4 regions of the Shewanella sp. SP2S2-4 genome follow, and region 4 is predicted to be linked to each of the others. Evidence: predicted binding sites of a transcription regulator. Region 4 holds the regulator's gene; each other region holds the start of a gene.

The links. Region 4 encodes sigma-54, which starts transcription at its own class of promoters, with help from an activator protein. Its sites were predicted from a motif close to GTTGGCACGNNNNTNGNNT; they were not measured.
Region 1: flgB (flagellar basal body rod protein FlgB) is a predicted target of sigma-54. The motif match lies at 1,445-1,463, and genes of this name have one in related genera.
Region 2: flgF (flagellar basal-body rod protein FlgF) is a predicted target of sigma-54. The motif match lies at 1,761-1,779, and genes of this name have one in related genera.
Region 3: Q4Q54_RS11415 (flagellar hook-length control protein FliK) is a predicted target of sigma-54. The motif match lies at 1,616-1,634, and genes of this name have one in related genera.

Annotation. Positions count from the first base shown of each region.
Region 1 covers NZ_JAUOER010000012.1:47,583-50,981, forward strand. The annotation lists gene flgD (flagellar hook assembly protein FlgD) at 1-564, opposite strand, end outside; gene flgC (flagellar basal body rod protein FlgC) at 589-1,005, opposite strand; gene flgB (flagellar basal body rod protein FlgB) at 1,008-1,412, opposite strand; gene Q4Q54_RS11550 (CheR family methyltransferase) at 1,556-2,395, opposite strand; gene Q4Q54_RS11555 (chemotaxis protein CheV) at 2,495-3,399, opposite strand, start outside.
Region 2 covers NZ_JAUOER010000012.1:44,037-47,435, forward strand. The annotation lists gene flgH (flagellar basal body L-ring protein FlgH) at 1-170, opposite strand, end outside; gene flgG (flagellar basal-body rod protein FlgG) at 182-970, opposite strand; gene flgF (flagellar basal-body rod protein FlgF) at 981-1,724, opposite strand; gene flgE (flagellar hook protein FlgE) at 1,897-3,258, opposite strand; gene flgD (flagellar hook assembly protein FlgD) at 3,340-3,399, opposite strand, start outside.
Region 3 covers NZ_JAUOER010000012.1:21,070-24,468, reverse strand. The annotation lists gene fliI (flagellar protein export ATPase FliI) at 1-991, shown strand, start outside; gene fliJ (flagellar export protein FliJ) at 1,021-1,467, shown strand; gene Q4Q54_RS11415 (flagellar hook-length control protein FliK) at 1,727-3,399, shown strand, end outside.
Region 4 covers NZ_JAUOER010000011.1:32,024-35,422, reverse strand. The annotation lists gene lptA (lipopolysaccharide transport periplasmic protein LptA) at 1-336, shown strand, start outside; gene lptB (LPS export ABC transporter ATP-binding protein) at 333-1,064, shown strand; gene Q4Q54_RS10640 (RNA polymerase factor sigma-54) at 1,172-2,650, shown strand; gene hpf (ribosome hibernation promoting factor) at 2,679-2,966, shown strand; gene ptsN (PTS IIA-like nitrogen regulatory protein PtsN) at 2,969-3,399, shown strand, end outside.

The DNA of each region.
Region 1 (3,399 bases), on a different contig from region 4:
TAAACCATCCCAGTTCACATCGACGTTACCACCGTCACTGCCATCGACTTTAAAGGTGGTCACAACTTGGCCCTTCTCATCTTCAACACGCACAGTAATCTCTGGAATTTTATTAGGGGTACTGACCACACCTTTCATCGTTGGGCTTTCAGCTGAAATATTGCCAGTATCAGTTGGGATCAACACCTTGCGACCAACGAGTCCCGATGCCTGCAGTGCTTGGCTCGACGTCATAACACTGTTTAAGTTAACTATTTCATCATTTAACTTACTGATACCATCAACTGTCGAAAATGATGCCATCTGCGCAATCATTTGGTCGTTGTCGACGGGCTTAAAAGGGTCCTGCATCGATAACTGTTGGCTTAATAACGAGAAAAAGTCATCTTGAGTTAACTGTTGGCTTTTCGCTTCCGGTACTATCGAATCTTTTGGCAGTCGTATGCCATCAAGAAACGGATTACCCGTTGAACTGGTTGATGAATTGGTCGTCACAGCATTTGATTGACTCTTATTTTGAGCCGTCTGCGTCGATGCTTGGTTAATTTGATTAATGAGGCTCACAGCTTACCTCCTAAGTAACACATGTTATTTACCCATCCCAAGTGTTTGTTGCAGCATAGACTTAGCTGCTTCAGCGACCTGTACATTCATTTGATATGAGCGCGAAGCAGAAATCATATCTGCCATTTCTTCCATGACATTAACATTCGGTTTATAAATAAAGCCGTCCGCATCCGCCATTGGATGATCGGGCGAGTATTCTTTTAGTAGTGGTTTATCACTTTCAACAATGCCTTTTACCGCAACACCTTGAGAGGCTTGTTGCTGACTTTGGGCTTTGGCCATTTCAGCTTCAAAAATAGGATGACGGGAACGATAGGTCTTATCTACGCTACTCGAGACGGAATCAGCGTTAGCTATGTTACTCGCCGTGGTGTTCAACCTGACCGATTGAGCCGACATTCCAGAGCCAGCAACATCAAATATGCTAAATAAACTCATGATTAATCCCCTCTCAGCGCTTTCTTCATGCCACTAAACTTACTGTCTAAAAAGCCTAATGACATTTGATATTCAAGGGCATTTTGCATGAATGCCGATTGTTCCTGTTGGATATCAACGGTATTGCCATCACCGGTATCGGGTTGATTTGGCACACGGAACTTAACAAATTGACCCGTCAACTCAGCAAGACCAAAATGCTTGTCTGACTCTTGCATTTCAAGACTATTACGCTGCTGTTGTTGGCCACGGGCGGCCTGCATTGCCGCAGAAAAATCAACATCACGGGCTTTATAATGTGGCGTATCGGCGTTAGCGATATTGCTCGAAATGACTTCAGCTCGCTGCGCTCTAATACCGAGAGTGTACTGATGCACACCCAGTGCATTATCAAAATTGATCGCCATAAAATTGCCTCCTCGTGTTACTCACGGAAATAAAGCAATTCATGTGCCAACATAGTGGAATAATGAGAATAACAATGGGGATGAGCAAGTGATGGGTAAAAAATTACCGACAAATGTCGGTAATTTTCTTTAAAGAAGCAAACTTAAGTCTTTTTCTGGTAATAAATCCCAGGATTACAACGGACCATGTCAAACTCATCCGTTAAACCAGCTATAGATTCAGAAGCACCAAGAAATAAGATCCCTTTGGGATTAAGAGCGGCAGCGAATTGCCGCAAAATTTTTGCCTTTGCCTCAGGCGCAAAATAAATCAGCACATTGCGGCAAAAAATAATGTCGAACTTACCAAGTAAGCTATAACTCTCAAGCAGGTTATGTGCCCTAAAGTTCACCAAACGCTTAACATTATCCTTTAACTTCATATTGCCTGAAGGTAAAGCATCAAAAAACTGACGCTTACGCTCTTCGGATAAACCGCGCGCTAATGCCAAGCTATCGTACTCAGCATTTTTGCAACGTTCCAACATGGAAGGCGATAAATCAGTGGCTTGAATTGACGCACTGCCCGCAAGCGCACCAGGCTTCTTCTGTTGATACTCAAGAATCGTCATCGCCAGTGAATAGGGTTCTTGCCCGGACGAACACGCGGCCGACCAAATCTTAAGTGGACGACCTAAACGACTATACTCAGGTAACAAAACGTTATGCAATAACTCAAATGGATAACGATCACGGAACCACAGGGTTTCATTGGTCGTCATAGCATCAATCACTTCTGCCCGAAGCGCGCGTTCCGTTGGCTTCATCGAATGCTTAACCACATCGGATAAGGATGGCAGGTTATATTTCCCCATTAAAGGAGCAAGACGACTGCGCACCAGATATTGCTTATTTTCACCCAGTACGATGCCGCTGTGTTGCTCTAAGAACAACCTAAATTGATTATATTCAGCCTCAGCGAGTGATTTATTTGGCACATTCACATCCTAAATCCTATTGCAAGCACCAAAATCAGTGCGAAACCATCATGTTACAAAGTCGAGATTATAGCGTAAAGCATATATAGGTACTAACTACTGAACTTACAAACTTAAGTGCTTATTCACTGCAGCAGCCAGTTCGTCGGGATTAAACTTAGCGATAAAGTCATTGGCCCCCACTTTTTGAACCATTGCCTGATTGAATACTCCACTTAACGACGTATGCAGTACCACTTTAATATGCTTGAGCTTAGGATCATCTCGGATCTCCGCGGTCAGGGTATAACCATCCATCTCAGGCATCTCAATGTCTGAGATAATAAGAGGGATTTCATCGGCAACATTGTCCATTTCTTTGGCGATTTCTTTGAGCTTATCTAATGCTTCTCGGCCATCTTTTGCGGTATCAATTTGTAAGTTCAATGACTCGAGTGAACGAATAATCTGCTTACGCGCCACGGCAGAATCATCGATAACCATAATATGATAATGCTGGGTTCTGTCGAGGGTCAGCTTTTCATTGGCTTCTTCACTGATGGCAGTTTTAACCGGTGAAATCTCATCTAAGATTTTTTCTACATCGAGAATTTCAACCAATTCACCTTCAATCTCAGTTACAGCCGTCAGATAAGAATAACGACCGGCACCTTGCGGCGGAGGCATAATCGCTTCCCAATTCATGTTGATAATCCGCTCAACAGAACTGACCAAGAAACCTTGAACGCTACGGTTATATTCAGAAATAATGATGAAACAGTTTTCAGTACTCGCTAAAGGTCTACCACCTGTTGCCGCACTCAGATCAATAACTGAAATAGTCGTACCGCGAATATGCGCGACACCTTTAACATAAGGATTAAGTTTAGGCAAAGTTGTCAGTGGCGGGCACTGCAGTACTTCTTTCACCTTAAACACGTTAATCCCAAACCGTTGACGACCGTTTAATTTAAAAAGCAACAATTCTAAACGGTTTTGACCAACGAGCTGGGTTCGTTTGTTGACTGAAT
Region 2 (3,399 bases), on a different contig from region 4:
AAACTAGATGCTTGACTGTCTTGATAAATAGAGCCAGTCGCGGCAATTTTTGTCGGCGGTGCCTCTGGGTAGACCGGCGCATAAAAGGGATCATCCGCAAGGGGTTTCTTTTGCGTCGAGCTACAGGCTGCAAGCAATAACGCGACGGCCACCACAAGATATCTAGCCATGATGTTTGCCTCTATAAATTCTGAGTCACATAAGACAGCATCTGATCTACCGCAGAAATCACTTTGGAGTTCATCTCGTAAATGCGCTGACTTTCGATAAGGTTCACCAGTTCTTCGGTCACGTTAACGTTAGAGGTTTCTAATGCGCCTTGACGAATCGCTCCCATACCATCTAACGAAGCGGTACCTTGAATTGGCGTGCCGCTCGCACCAGTTTCCGTGTATAAGTTTTGCCCCATGGGATCTAGACCCGATGGATTAATAAAATCCGTCATAGTCAACTGACCCACAACTTGGTTCTCTGCTGTACCTGGGGTTTTCACTGAAACTTCACCCTCCGCGGAAACGGTAATACTGGTCGCATTGTCAGGAATAGTGATCGCGGGTTGCAGCAAGTAGCCAGAACCGGGTGTCACAATCTGGCCCGTATCGTCTAAGGTAAACTGACCGTTTCGGGTATAGGCCGCAGTACCATCGGGTAGCTGGATTTCAAAAAAGCCGGGGCCTTCAATCATCAGATCCAATGAGTTATCCGTAGTCAGCATGTTGCCTTGGGTAAACATTTTCTGCGTGGCGACGACTTTGGTACCCGCACCTATGTTTAACCCATTAGGTAACTTAGTGTTAGAAGCGCTGACACCGCCCGCTTGGTTAACTGTTTGGTAAAGCAAATCTTCAAATACTGCGCGACTTTTCTTGTAGCCCACAGTGCTGGCGTTCGCCACGTTGTTCGAGATCACCGCAATGTCAGTTTGCTGTGCGTCTAAGCCAGTTTTACTAATCCATAACGCCGGATGCATAATCTATCTCCTAACTAATACGCATTAATGAAGATGAAGCGCGATCATTCTCTTCCGCGGTTTTCATCATCTTGACTTGCAATTCAAACTGACGCTGAAGGTCAATCAAAGACACCATTTCATCGACAGGGTTAACGTTACTGCCTTCCACTGCGCCACTTTCAACTGCGACGAAAGGATCAGCTGGTGCTGGTTCTCCTGACATTTGTCGAAATAATCCATCTTCACCACGCATCATCTGCGCATTACCGGGATTAACGAGTTTCAAGCGACCAACTTCTTCCACCACTTCAGCGGTAGCGCCCTGAGGTCGAACAGAAATAATGCCATCCTGAGAAATTGAAACCTTCTCAATAGGGAGCGGCAACACTATGGGGCCCGCATCTCCCATAACAGGATTTCCCCTGTCATTGTGTAGTAAACCCGTAGAGTCGAAACTTAAACTGCCTGAGCGGGTATAGGCTTCACTGCCATCTTTTGCCTGCACGGCAAACCAGCCGTCGCCTTTAATGGCAACATCGAGATCTCGTCCAGTGGTTTTTATGGGACCAGAGCGAAAATTAGCTGACGGAGATTCTGTCATCGCAAATACCCTGGAAGGCAACCCTTCACCGAAGGCTTGCATTGAGCGAGCTTGTGCCATATCGGATTTAAAACCGTCGGTATTAGCATTGGCTAAGTTGTTCGCACGGAGCGCCAGCTCATTCATATTTTGCTTGGCGCCACTCATGGCGACATAAAGGAATTTGTCCACAGACTGCTCCGTCAAATTTTCTACATGACAATAGCAAAGCAAGCATCGTGCCAATAAAGTTGACGTTTAATTTACTGATAGAATTGAAGAATAAGGAAATGAAGTGAATTGATAGCAGGATAAAGGCTAAGTGTTGCCACTGGCGGCAACACTTAGTCAAACAATGTAATGATTAGCGGATTTGTAATACGGTTTGTTGCAGTGTGTTGTTCACTTCAAGGGTACGAGAGTTCGCTTGGAAGTTACGCTGCGCCGAAATCAAATCGACCAGTTCAGTGGTCAAATCGATATTCGATTGCTCTAACGCCGATGAACTTATGCTACCAAAAGTACCACTGTTTGCCTCACCAGCAAGAGCTGGACCAGAATTCAAACTGGCTTTCCACGACGTATTACCTACTTGTGTTAAACCTTGTTCGTTAGCAAATCGAACCAAGGCAACTCGTGCTAAAGGCACAGTTGAACCGTTCGAGTAACTTGCAGTAATTAAACCATCAGCACCAATTTCAACGTTAGTTAAACGACCAACAGTAGTACCGTCTTGTGTTAACTCTGTTGCCGCAAAAGGAGCAGCATATTGCGTTGGCGCATTAAACTTAATTGTTAAGTCTTGAGTTCCATCCGCTCCAGCACCTAAAACGCCTGCACCACCCACCCCTAAAGTCTCAGTCTTAACGACCGCTGGATCACTACCGGTATAGACACCAACAGAATTGAACTTAAGTACAGAGCCCTTCCAACCGCTAGTTGTTTGCGCTGTACCGGTTGAGTCAGGGTTACCATCGCCCGTAGTATCCGTTTGATAAGTACCAGCAGCACCAGCTAGATCGACTTGTTTACCATCAATAGCGTAATAAGCCACCCAATTGCTCTCTCCATTATAAGAGGCATCATTAGGCTTAACAAAATAGGTTGTCATGATATGTGGCTCACCGAGTGAGTCATACATAGTCATTGAGGTAACGTTATTGTATGTCTTAGGGTCTAGAGGATCGAATGCAGCAGGGTCAAGGGTACTTTCCTTAGCATTTAGATTCATTTGTAAACTGACATTTTCAGTTTTTACTGGGCTACCTGCAGTATCAGGGATCTGCACTGGTTTCGCTGTAGTCAAACTTACCGATGTCGAATTACCATCTTTATCCACAGGGAATGTCTGCAAAAAATTACCAGCAGAATCCACCATGTAGTTATTTGAATCGACTTTAAATGCCCCAGCTCGAGTAAATGAATGGTCAAGACTGCCTATTTCAGAAGCAGTGACAAAAAAACCACCACCTTTAATTGCCATATCGAGTGAATTACTTGTCAACTGTAAGCTGCCTTGATGGAATTGCTGGGCGACTTGACTCGTTGCAACACCACCACCGACAGCAGTTTTAGAATTTGAAAAGATAGAATTAGCGTAAACATCCGCAAATTCAGCACGAGACTCTTTAAAGCCAATGGTATTCGCATTCGCAATGTTGTTCGCCGTGGTGTTTAAATCTTTCTGTGCGGCAGAAATGCCACTCAATGCAATGTTAAACGACATAATTCACCTCTACTTTTGACTCTATTCAATTGCGGACAACTAACGCCCAATTCGGATTCTAAAAAATTATCTTGTATAAATTTAAGTTTCAGACACAGCTAACACATCGGTTAGCTTGATCCCCATACCGCCTCTCAAGTT
Region 3 (3,399 bases), on a different contig from region 4:
AGATGGTTTAGGTGCGTTGCAGACAGATCAACAAGCGCCAAGACATAGCGCTGCCATTAACCCCTTATCTCGCCGTGCTATTACCGAGCCGCTGGACGTTGGCGTTCGCGCCATTAATGCCATGCTGACTGTGGGTAAAGGCCAACGTATGGGCTTGTTTGCTGGTTCTGGTGTGGGTAAGAGTGTGCTCTTAGGCATGATGACCCGCGGTACCACTGCCGATATTATTGTGGTTGGGCTGGTGGGCGAACGTGGCCGTGAAGTCAAAGAGTTTATTGAAGAAATTCTTGGGGACAAAGGTCGAGCGCGTTCTGTTGTTGTTGCCGCGCCTGCGGATACCTCGCCGCTAATGCGCCTGCGCGCCTGTGAAACCTCGACTCGCATTGCAGAATACTTTCGCGATTTAGGTTATAACGTCTTGTTATTAATGGATAGTTTGACGCGCTACGCCCAAGCGCAGCGTGAAATTGCTTTGGCTGTGGGTGAGCCGCCAGCCACCAAAGGCTATCCGCCTTCAGTGTTTGCAAAGCTGCCGCGTTTAGTTGAGCGCGCCGGTAACGGTGGCCCAGGCCAAGGTTCAATTACGGCATTTTATACTGTGTTGACGGAAGGGGACGATCAACAGGATCCCATTGCCGATGCATCGCGGGCGATCCTAGATGGTCACATAGTCTTGTCACGTTCGCTTGCGGACTCTGGGCATTATCCCGCCATTGATATTGAAGCTTCTATTAGCCGAGTCGCGCCTATGGTGATCTCCAATGAACATTTGGAAGCGATGCGCCGCGTGAAACAAACCTATTCCTTGTATCAGCAAAATCGGGATTTGATTTCAATTGGTGCTTATGCCCAAGGAAGCGATCCTCGAATTGACAATGCGATACGACTGCAGCCAGCAATGAATGCTTTTTTACGCCAAACCATGCGTGATGCATTTAGCTTTGCCGATAGCCAAGTCATGCTCGGGCAACTTGCCGCACAGTGCAAATAATGGCGTCATCGAATTAATCGAGGTCTAGTATGGCTAACGCCGATCCCTTGTTGTTAGTGTTAAAGCTCGCCAATGATGCCGAAGAACAAGCGGCGTTATTGTTAAAGTCGGCGCAGTTAGAGTGTCAAAAGCGGCTGAATCAACTCAGTGCACTCAATAACTATCGCTTAGAATACATGAAGCAAATGCAATCCCAGCAAGGCCAAGCCATTAGTGCCAGTCACTATCACCAGTTTCATCGCTTTATTCGTCAGATTGATGACGCTATTACTCAGCAAAATCGCGTTGTGGCCGACGGTGAAAAACAAAAAGAATATCGACAACAGCATTGGTTGGAAAAACAGAAAAAACGTAAGGCAGTGGAATTACTCTTAGCGAGTAAAGAGAAGAAGCGCCAAGTTGTTGAACAAAAACGGGAGCAGAAAATGACCGATGAATTTGCTTCTCAGCAGTTTTATCGCCGTCATCAGCGTTAGTGTAATGGTGCGTTAAATGATCGGTATCTTTTCCATTCACTAACCTCTATGAGTTCAGTTTTCTGTTGCCGCTTATGGTGCAGAACATTTGTTCGACTTTTTTCCCTGAGTTTTATTCTTTTCAATATGCCGCAGTAAAAACTGAAGTTTTGGCATCTTATTTGCTTTGATTTAGTCCATGACCCTGCAACCGCAGTGTTTAATTGACGTTTCTACCTAGCCATTTTCTTTTTCTGCTGGGTGATGTTTGGGAGCACTTATGCAACAAATGACCAATATCCTGTTGAGTAAAACAGGCAACTCTGCGGCCAATTCCGCTAAGACATCTTCCCAAGAGTCTAATAATGAAGACTTTTCATCTACACTTGCGTCTGTCTCCGCTAGCTCATTTTCTATTTCCGCGCCTAAAAAGGCTGTCGCGAATACTGACGATAAAGTGCAGATCGCCTCTACTGATAAAGTAAAAGATAAAGACATATCAACGGATGACGCTGACGTTAATCTTATCTTCGCCCAGATCAGTATGGCAAATGACATGAAGAAAACGGCATCAGAGGGAGAGAGTTTGCCGTTTGGCTCTTCCCAAGAGGACAATAATGAGTCTGGTGATACTTTGTTGGAAAGCGATGCTCTCAGTACCGTTGAGTTGACGGGTATACAAGCATCAATGAAAGCGATGAACACTGAGTTTCCTATTGTCGACATCACAGGCCCAGTACAAGGCAAATCAGATATTTTAGCGTCAAGTGAAGTAGACTTGGTAACTGAGAAGGGTGAGCGCAAGTCTTCAAACGGCGAACTATCTGGCCTACAAAAGATGTTAGATACTGACATTTCATTTTCCGCAGAACTCAAAAAGTTAACTGACCAGTTTCAACTAAATACTGCGTCATCAGATGAGACTGATAGCACTAATAATGTGTCTACGGATAAAGTATCAGTTGAGACATTGCCAATTGAAAATATACGGGCTGACAAAGACGCAGCCGACGAATTATCTGTTGAAGCAATACAGGGGAAGAAAGTTTTACTTGATGAGGCGGTAGAGGCATTAAAATCACAGTCGTCTATGGATAAAAGCCTTGAATCACATTTCGCCTCTCTCAAGGCACAAGTTATTTCGCCGAACAGTAAAACATCTGAAAGTTTAGACTTATCAGAGCTTGAAAATACAGCAGAAACAGCACCATCAAAAATTTTAGAAAGCGTGATATTGAAAGACGCTGATGTGACTGAACTTAAAGACGATAAATCATTTTCAACTGATAAATATGCGAATCAAGTTGCGAGTGTAAACGCTGAACTGCGGGGAGCAAGGTTGGATCTTAATTCTGAGGCACTGCGAACTTCTGACGACGTAGATGAATCAATGTTGAAGTTTAGCCCTGCGAGTCAAACTTTGCAGTCTGAAACCCTAGCATCATCGACTACTAAGAATGAAATGGCTGCAACATCTTTAATCGCTGATGAAATAGTTGATACATTGGACTTGGCAAGTTCCAAGCTGATTGATACTTCTAGCACGGACGAGGTCGATGCTGATACTGTTTCTGTAGAGAGTAATAAACCAACAGTTCGCAATGTTGAGATTACGATACCCCAGCAAGTAAGCCGAAATGCTAATGTCGATATTGCGGTTAGCAAAGTAGAAGTTCAGCCTATAGTTACAACACTGGATACACAGAATATCTTAGGTAACGCAGTTGATCCGAAGGATAGCGCAATGACTGATACCGAGATCAATGTTGATGTTTCAAAAGTAGCAATGGATGCGGGTACTTTGCTAAAGGATGCGAAATACAGTGTGACACTCGATGCTCAAAGAGACGTTAAGCCATTCATTATGGGAGATGAAGACAAGGTATCAACGACTGACATTAAGTCATTTTCTGCTTTAGCTCAGTCATCGACGCCACTACAAGTCAATCGTCA
Region 4 (3,399 bases):
GAAAATAGCAAAATTTTAGTGGCCACTGGTAACCCCGCAACTTACAGCCAAGTGTTAGACGATGGCCGTCCAGCCTCGGCGAGCGCGAAAGAAATTCGTTACGATATGGCAAGCCGTACCCTGACACTGAAAGGCCAAGCTTCGTTAGATCAAGCGGGTAGCCAAGTGACGGGTAATTTGATCCGCTATAACATTATCCAGCAAAAATTGATTGCTGAGAGCACAGGTAGTGGTGACGATCGCGTGATCACTATTATTCAGCCTGAAAGCTATCAAGATGATGCCAAACCAGACGCGCCAGCGGATAAACCTGTGAAAAAGCAGGACTCTAAATGACCCAAATCACCCTAAGAGCACAAAATCTGGCAAAGAGTTATAAGAGTCGCCAAGTGGTTAAAGACGTCAGTCTAACGGTAAAGACAGGTCAAGTTGTTGGACTGCTCGGCCCGAACGGCGCGGGTAAAACCACCACCTTTTACATGGTCGTCGGTCTGGTTAAAAGCGATAAAGGCCACATCTTTATCGACGATGATGATTTAACCGCAGATCCTATGCACCTGCGCGCCCGCAAAGGCATAGGTTACTTGCCGCAGGAAGCCAGTATCTTCCGTAAGCTGACCGTCCATGACAACATCATGGCCGTACTGCAAACGCGCAAAGAATTAAAAAAAGAGCAAAGGGAAGAACAACTCGAGCATCTGCTCGAAGAATTCCACATCACCCACATCCGTGACAGCCAAGGCATGTCATTGTCGGGTGGCGAACGTCGCCGTGTCGAAATTGCACGGGCGTTAGCAGCAAATCCTAAGTTCATTTTGCTCGATGAACCCTTTGCTGGTGTCGATCCGATTTCGGTTATCGACATCAAAAAGATTATCGAACAGCTCAAAAGTCGTGGCCTTGGCGTGTTGATCACCGACCATAATGTTCGCGAGACATTAGATGTGTGTGAACATGCCTATATTGTGAGTCACGGAAACCTGATTGCCGAAGGAACACCTGCAGAGATCTTAGACAATCAGCAAGTTAGGGCTGTGTACTTAGGTGAACAATTCAGGCTATAGTTAATCAAGCGGAGCCAATGGAGGCAATTTGTGCCAGCATTGGGCTCCACTCAAGATGATAACAAGCGACCTCATCCAACAATAATAACGTAGGGATCAGCGGTAACATGAAAGCGTCACTCCAGCTCAAACTGGGTCAACAGTTAACCATGACGCCACAATTACAACAGGCCATTCGTCTGTTGCAACTGTCGTCATTAGAACTGCAGCAAGAGATCCAGCAAGCCTTAGATTCTAATCCCCTTCTCGAGCTGGAAGAGGATCAATTCGACGCCACTAAAGACCCTGTAAACCAAACGCTTTCCGATACGGATTTCAGTGAATCGAGCACTCTGCCGCCAGAGAAAGACAGCTCCACCATAGATACGGCAGAGTCGCTCACGAAAGAGTCCATGCCCGACGAACTGCCCATGGACACCACTTGGGATGAAGTGTTTACCGCCTCCCCCAATTCTGGCCCCGGCGGCAGTCGTGAAGACGATATGCCCTTCCAAGGTGAGACCAGTGAAGGCTTGTATGAACACTTAGAATGGCAAAAAAACCTCACGCCGTTTTCTGAAACCGATTTAGCCATTGCCACCGCCATTATTGATGCCATCGACGATCAAGGCTATCTCACCCAAAGTACTGACGAAATCCTCGAAGCCATGGGCAATTCGGAGGTCGAGCTCGACGAAGTCGAAGCCGTACTCAAGCGCATTCAACATTTTGATCCCATTGGTGTTGCCGCCCGCGATTTAAGCGAGTGCCTGTTGATCCAACTGTCGCATTTCGCCGCTGACACGCCCAACCTAGAAAACGCCCGCATGTTGATCAAAGATCATTTAGATCTGATCGCCGCCCGCGACTTTAGGCTGTTGATGCGTAAGACTAAATTAAAAGAGGATGAGTTAAGGGACGGCATCGCGCTTATCCAAACCCTCAATCCCCGCCCAGGTTTATTGATTACGCCCAACGATGACGAATACGTCATCCCGGATGTGTCAGTGTCGAAGAAAAATGGTCGCTGGGTGGTTGAGCTTAATCCTGACTGCATGCCAAAAATCAATGTAAACCAACATTATGCCTCGATGGCGCGCAGCACTAAAAGCCAAGCCGATAGCCAATTTATTCGTGGCCATCTACAAGAGGCTAAATGGTTTATCAAGAGTTTAGAGAGCCGTAATGATACCCTGTTGAAGGTGGCGAACTGTATCGTCCAATATCAGCAAGGTTTCTTTGAATACGGTGAAGAAGCCATGAAACCTATGGTGCTGAACGATATTGCCGAAGCGGTAGAAATGCATGAGTCGACCATCTCACGGGTGACTACCCAGAAATACATGCATACCCCTAAGGGACTTTTTGAACTAAAATACTTCTTCTCTAGCCACGTCGGTACTGACGATGGTGGGGAGTGCTCATCCACAGCAATCAGAGCCTTCATTAAGAAACTGGTTGCAGCGGAAAACCAGAAAAAACCATTGAGCGACAGTAAGATGGCGCAACTTCTGGCAGAACAAGGGATCAACGTAGCCCGCAGAACCATTGCGAAGTACCGAGAGGCTATGCTCATTCCGCCTTCTAATCAGCGTAAAAGTTTATAACCTACAGTGGATATCGGAGGACGTTTCTATGCAAATAAACCTGAGTGGACACCATGTCGAAATTACCGAATCGTTACGCGCATATGTAGAAGAAAAGTTTTCAAAACTTGAACGCCATTTCGAACAGATCAATAATGTGCACGTTGTGCTCAATGTCGAAAAAATGCAACAGATTGCCGAAGCGAGAATAAATCTTATCGGTGGTGAAGTTTTTGCTACTTCAGAGCATGCTGACATGTATGCCGCTATAGACGCCCTGATTGACAAGCTTGATCGTCAGGTTATTAAACACAAAGAGAAGTTAACAAAACACTAATAATGGAACTTTGTACCATACTGCGGCCGGAGTGCACTACCTGCGCCACTCCGGGCAGCAAGAAAAAGGTACTGGAACTCATCAGCGACTTAGTCGCTGCCCAGTACCCGACCCTCTCATCTCAAGAGATATTCGAAAGCCTAGTGGCGCGCGAAAAGATGGGGAGCACAGGTATAGGTAACGGCATCGCCATTCCACATGGTCGACTAGCCGATATAGATCAGCCCATTGCCATACTCATTAAGTGTGAAGAGCCGATAGCATTCGATGCTATCGATAAGCAACCTGTTGATATTTTATTTGCACTACTGGTGCCTGCAGACCAATGTCAGCAGCACTTAAGTACCTTGTCTTGCATGGCCGAAAAGCTGAGCGACAAGCAAATATTAAAGCAATTACGCAAGACGCATGATGAAACGGAACTCTATCAGGT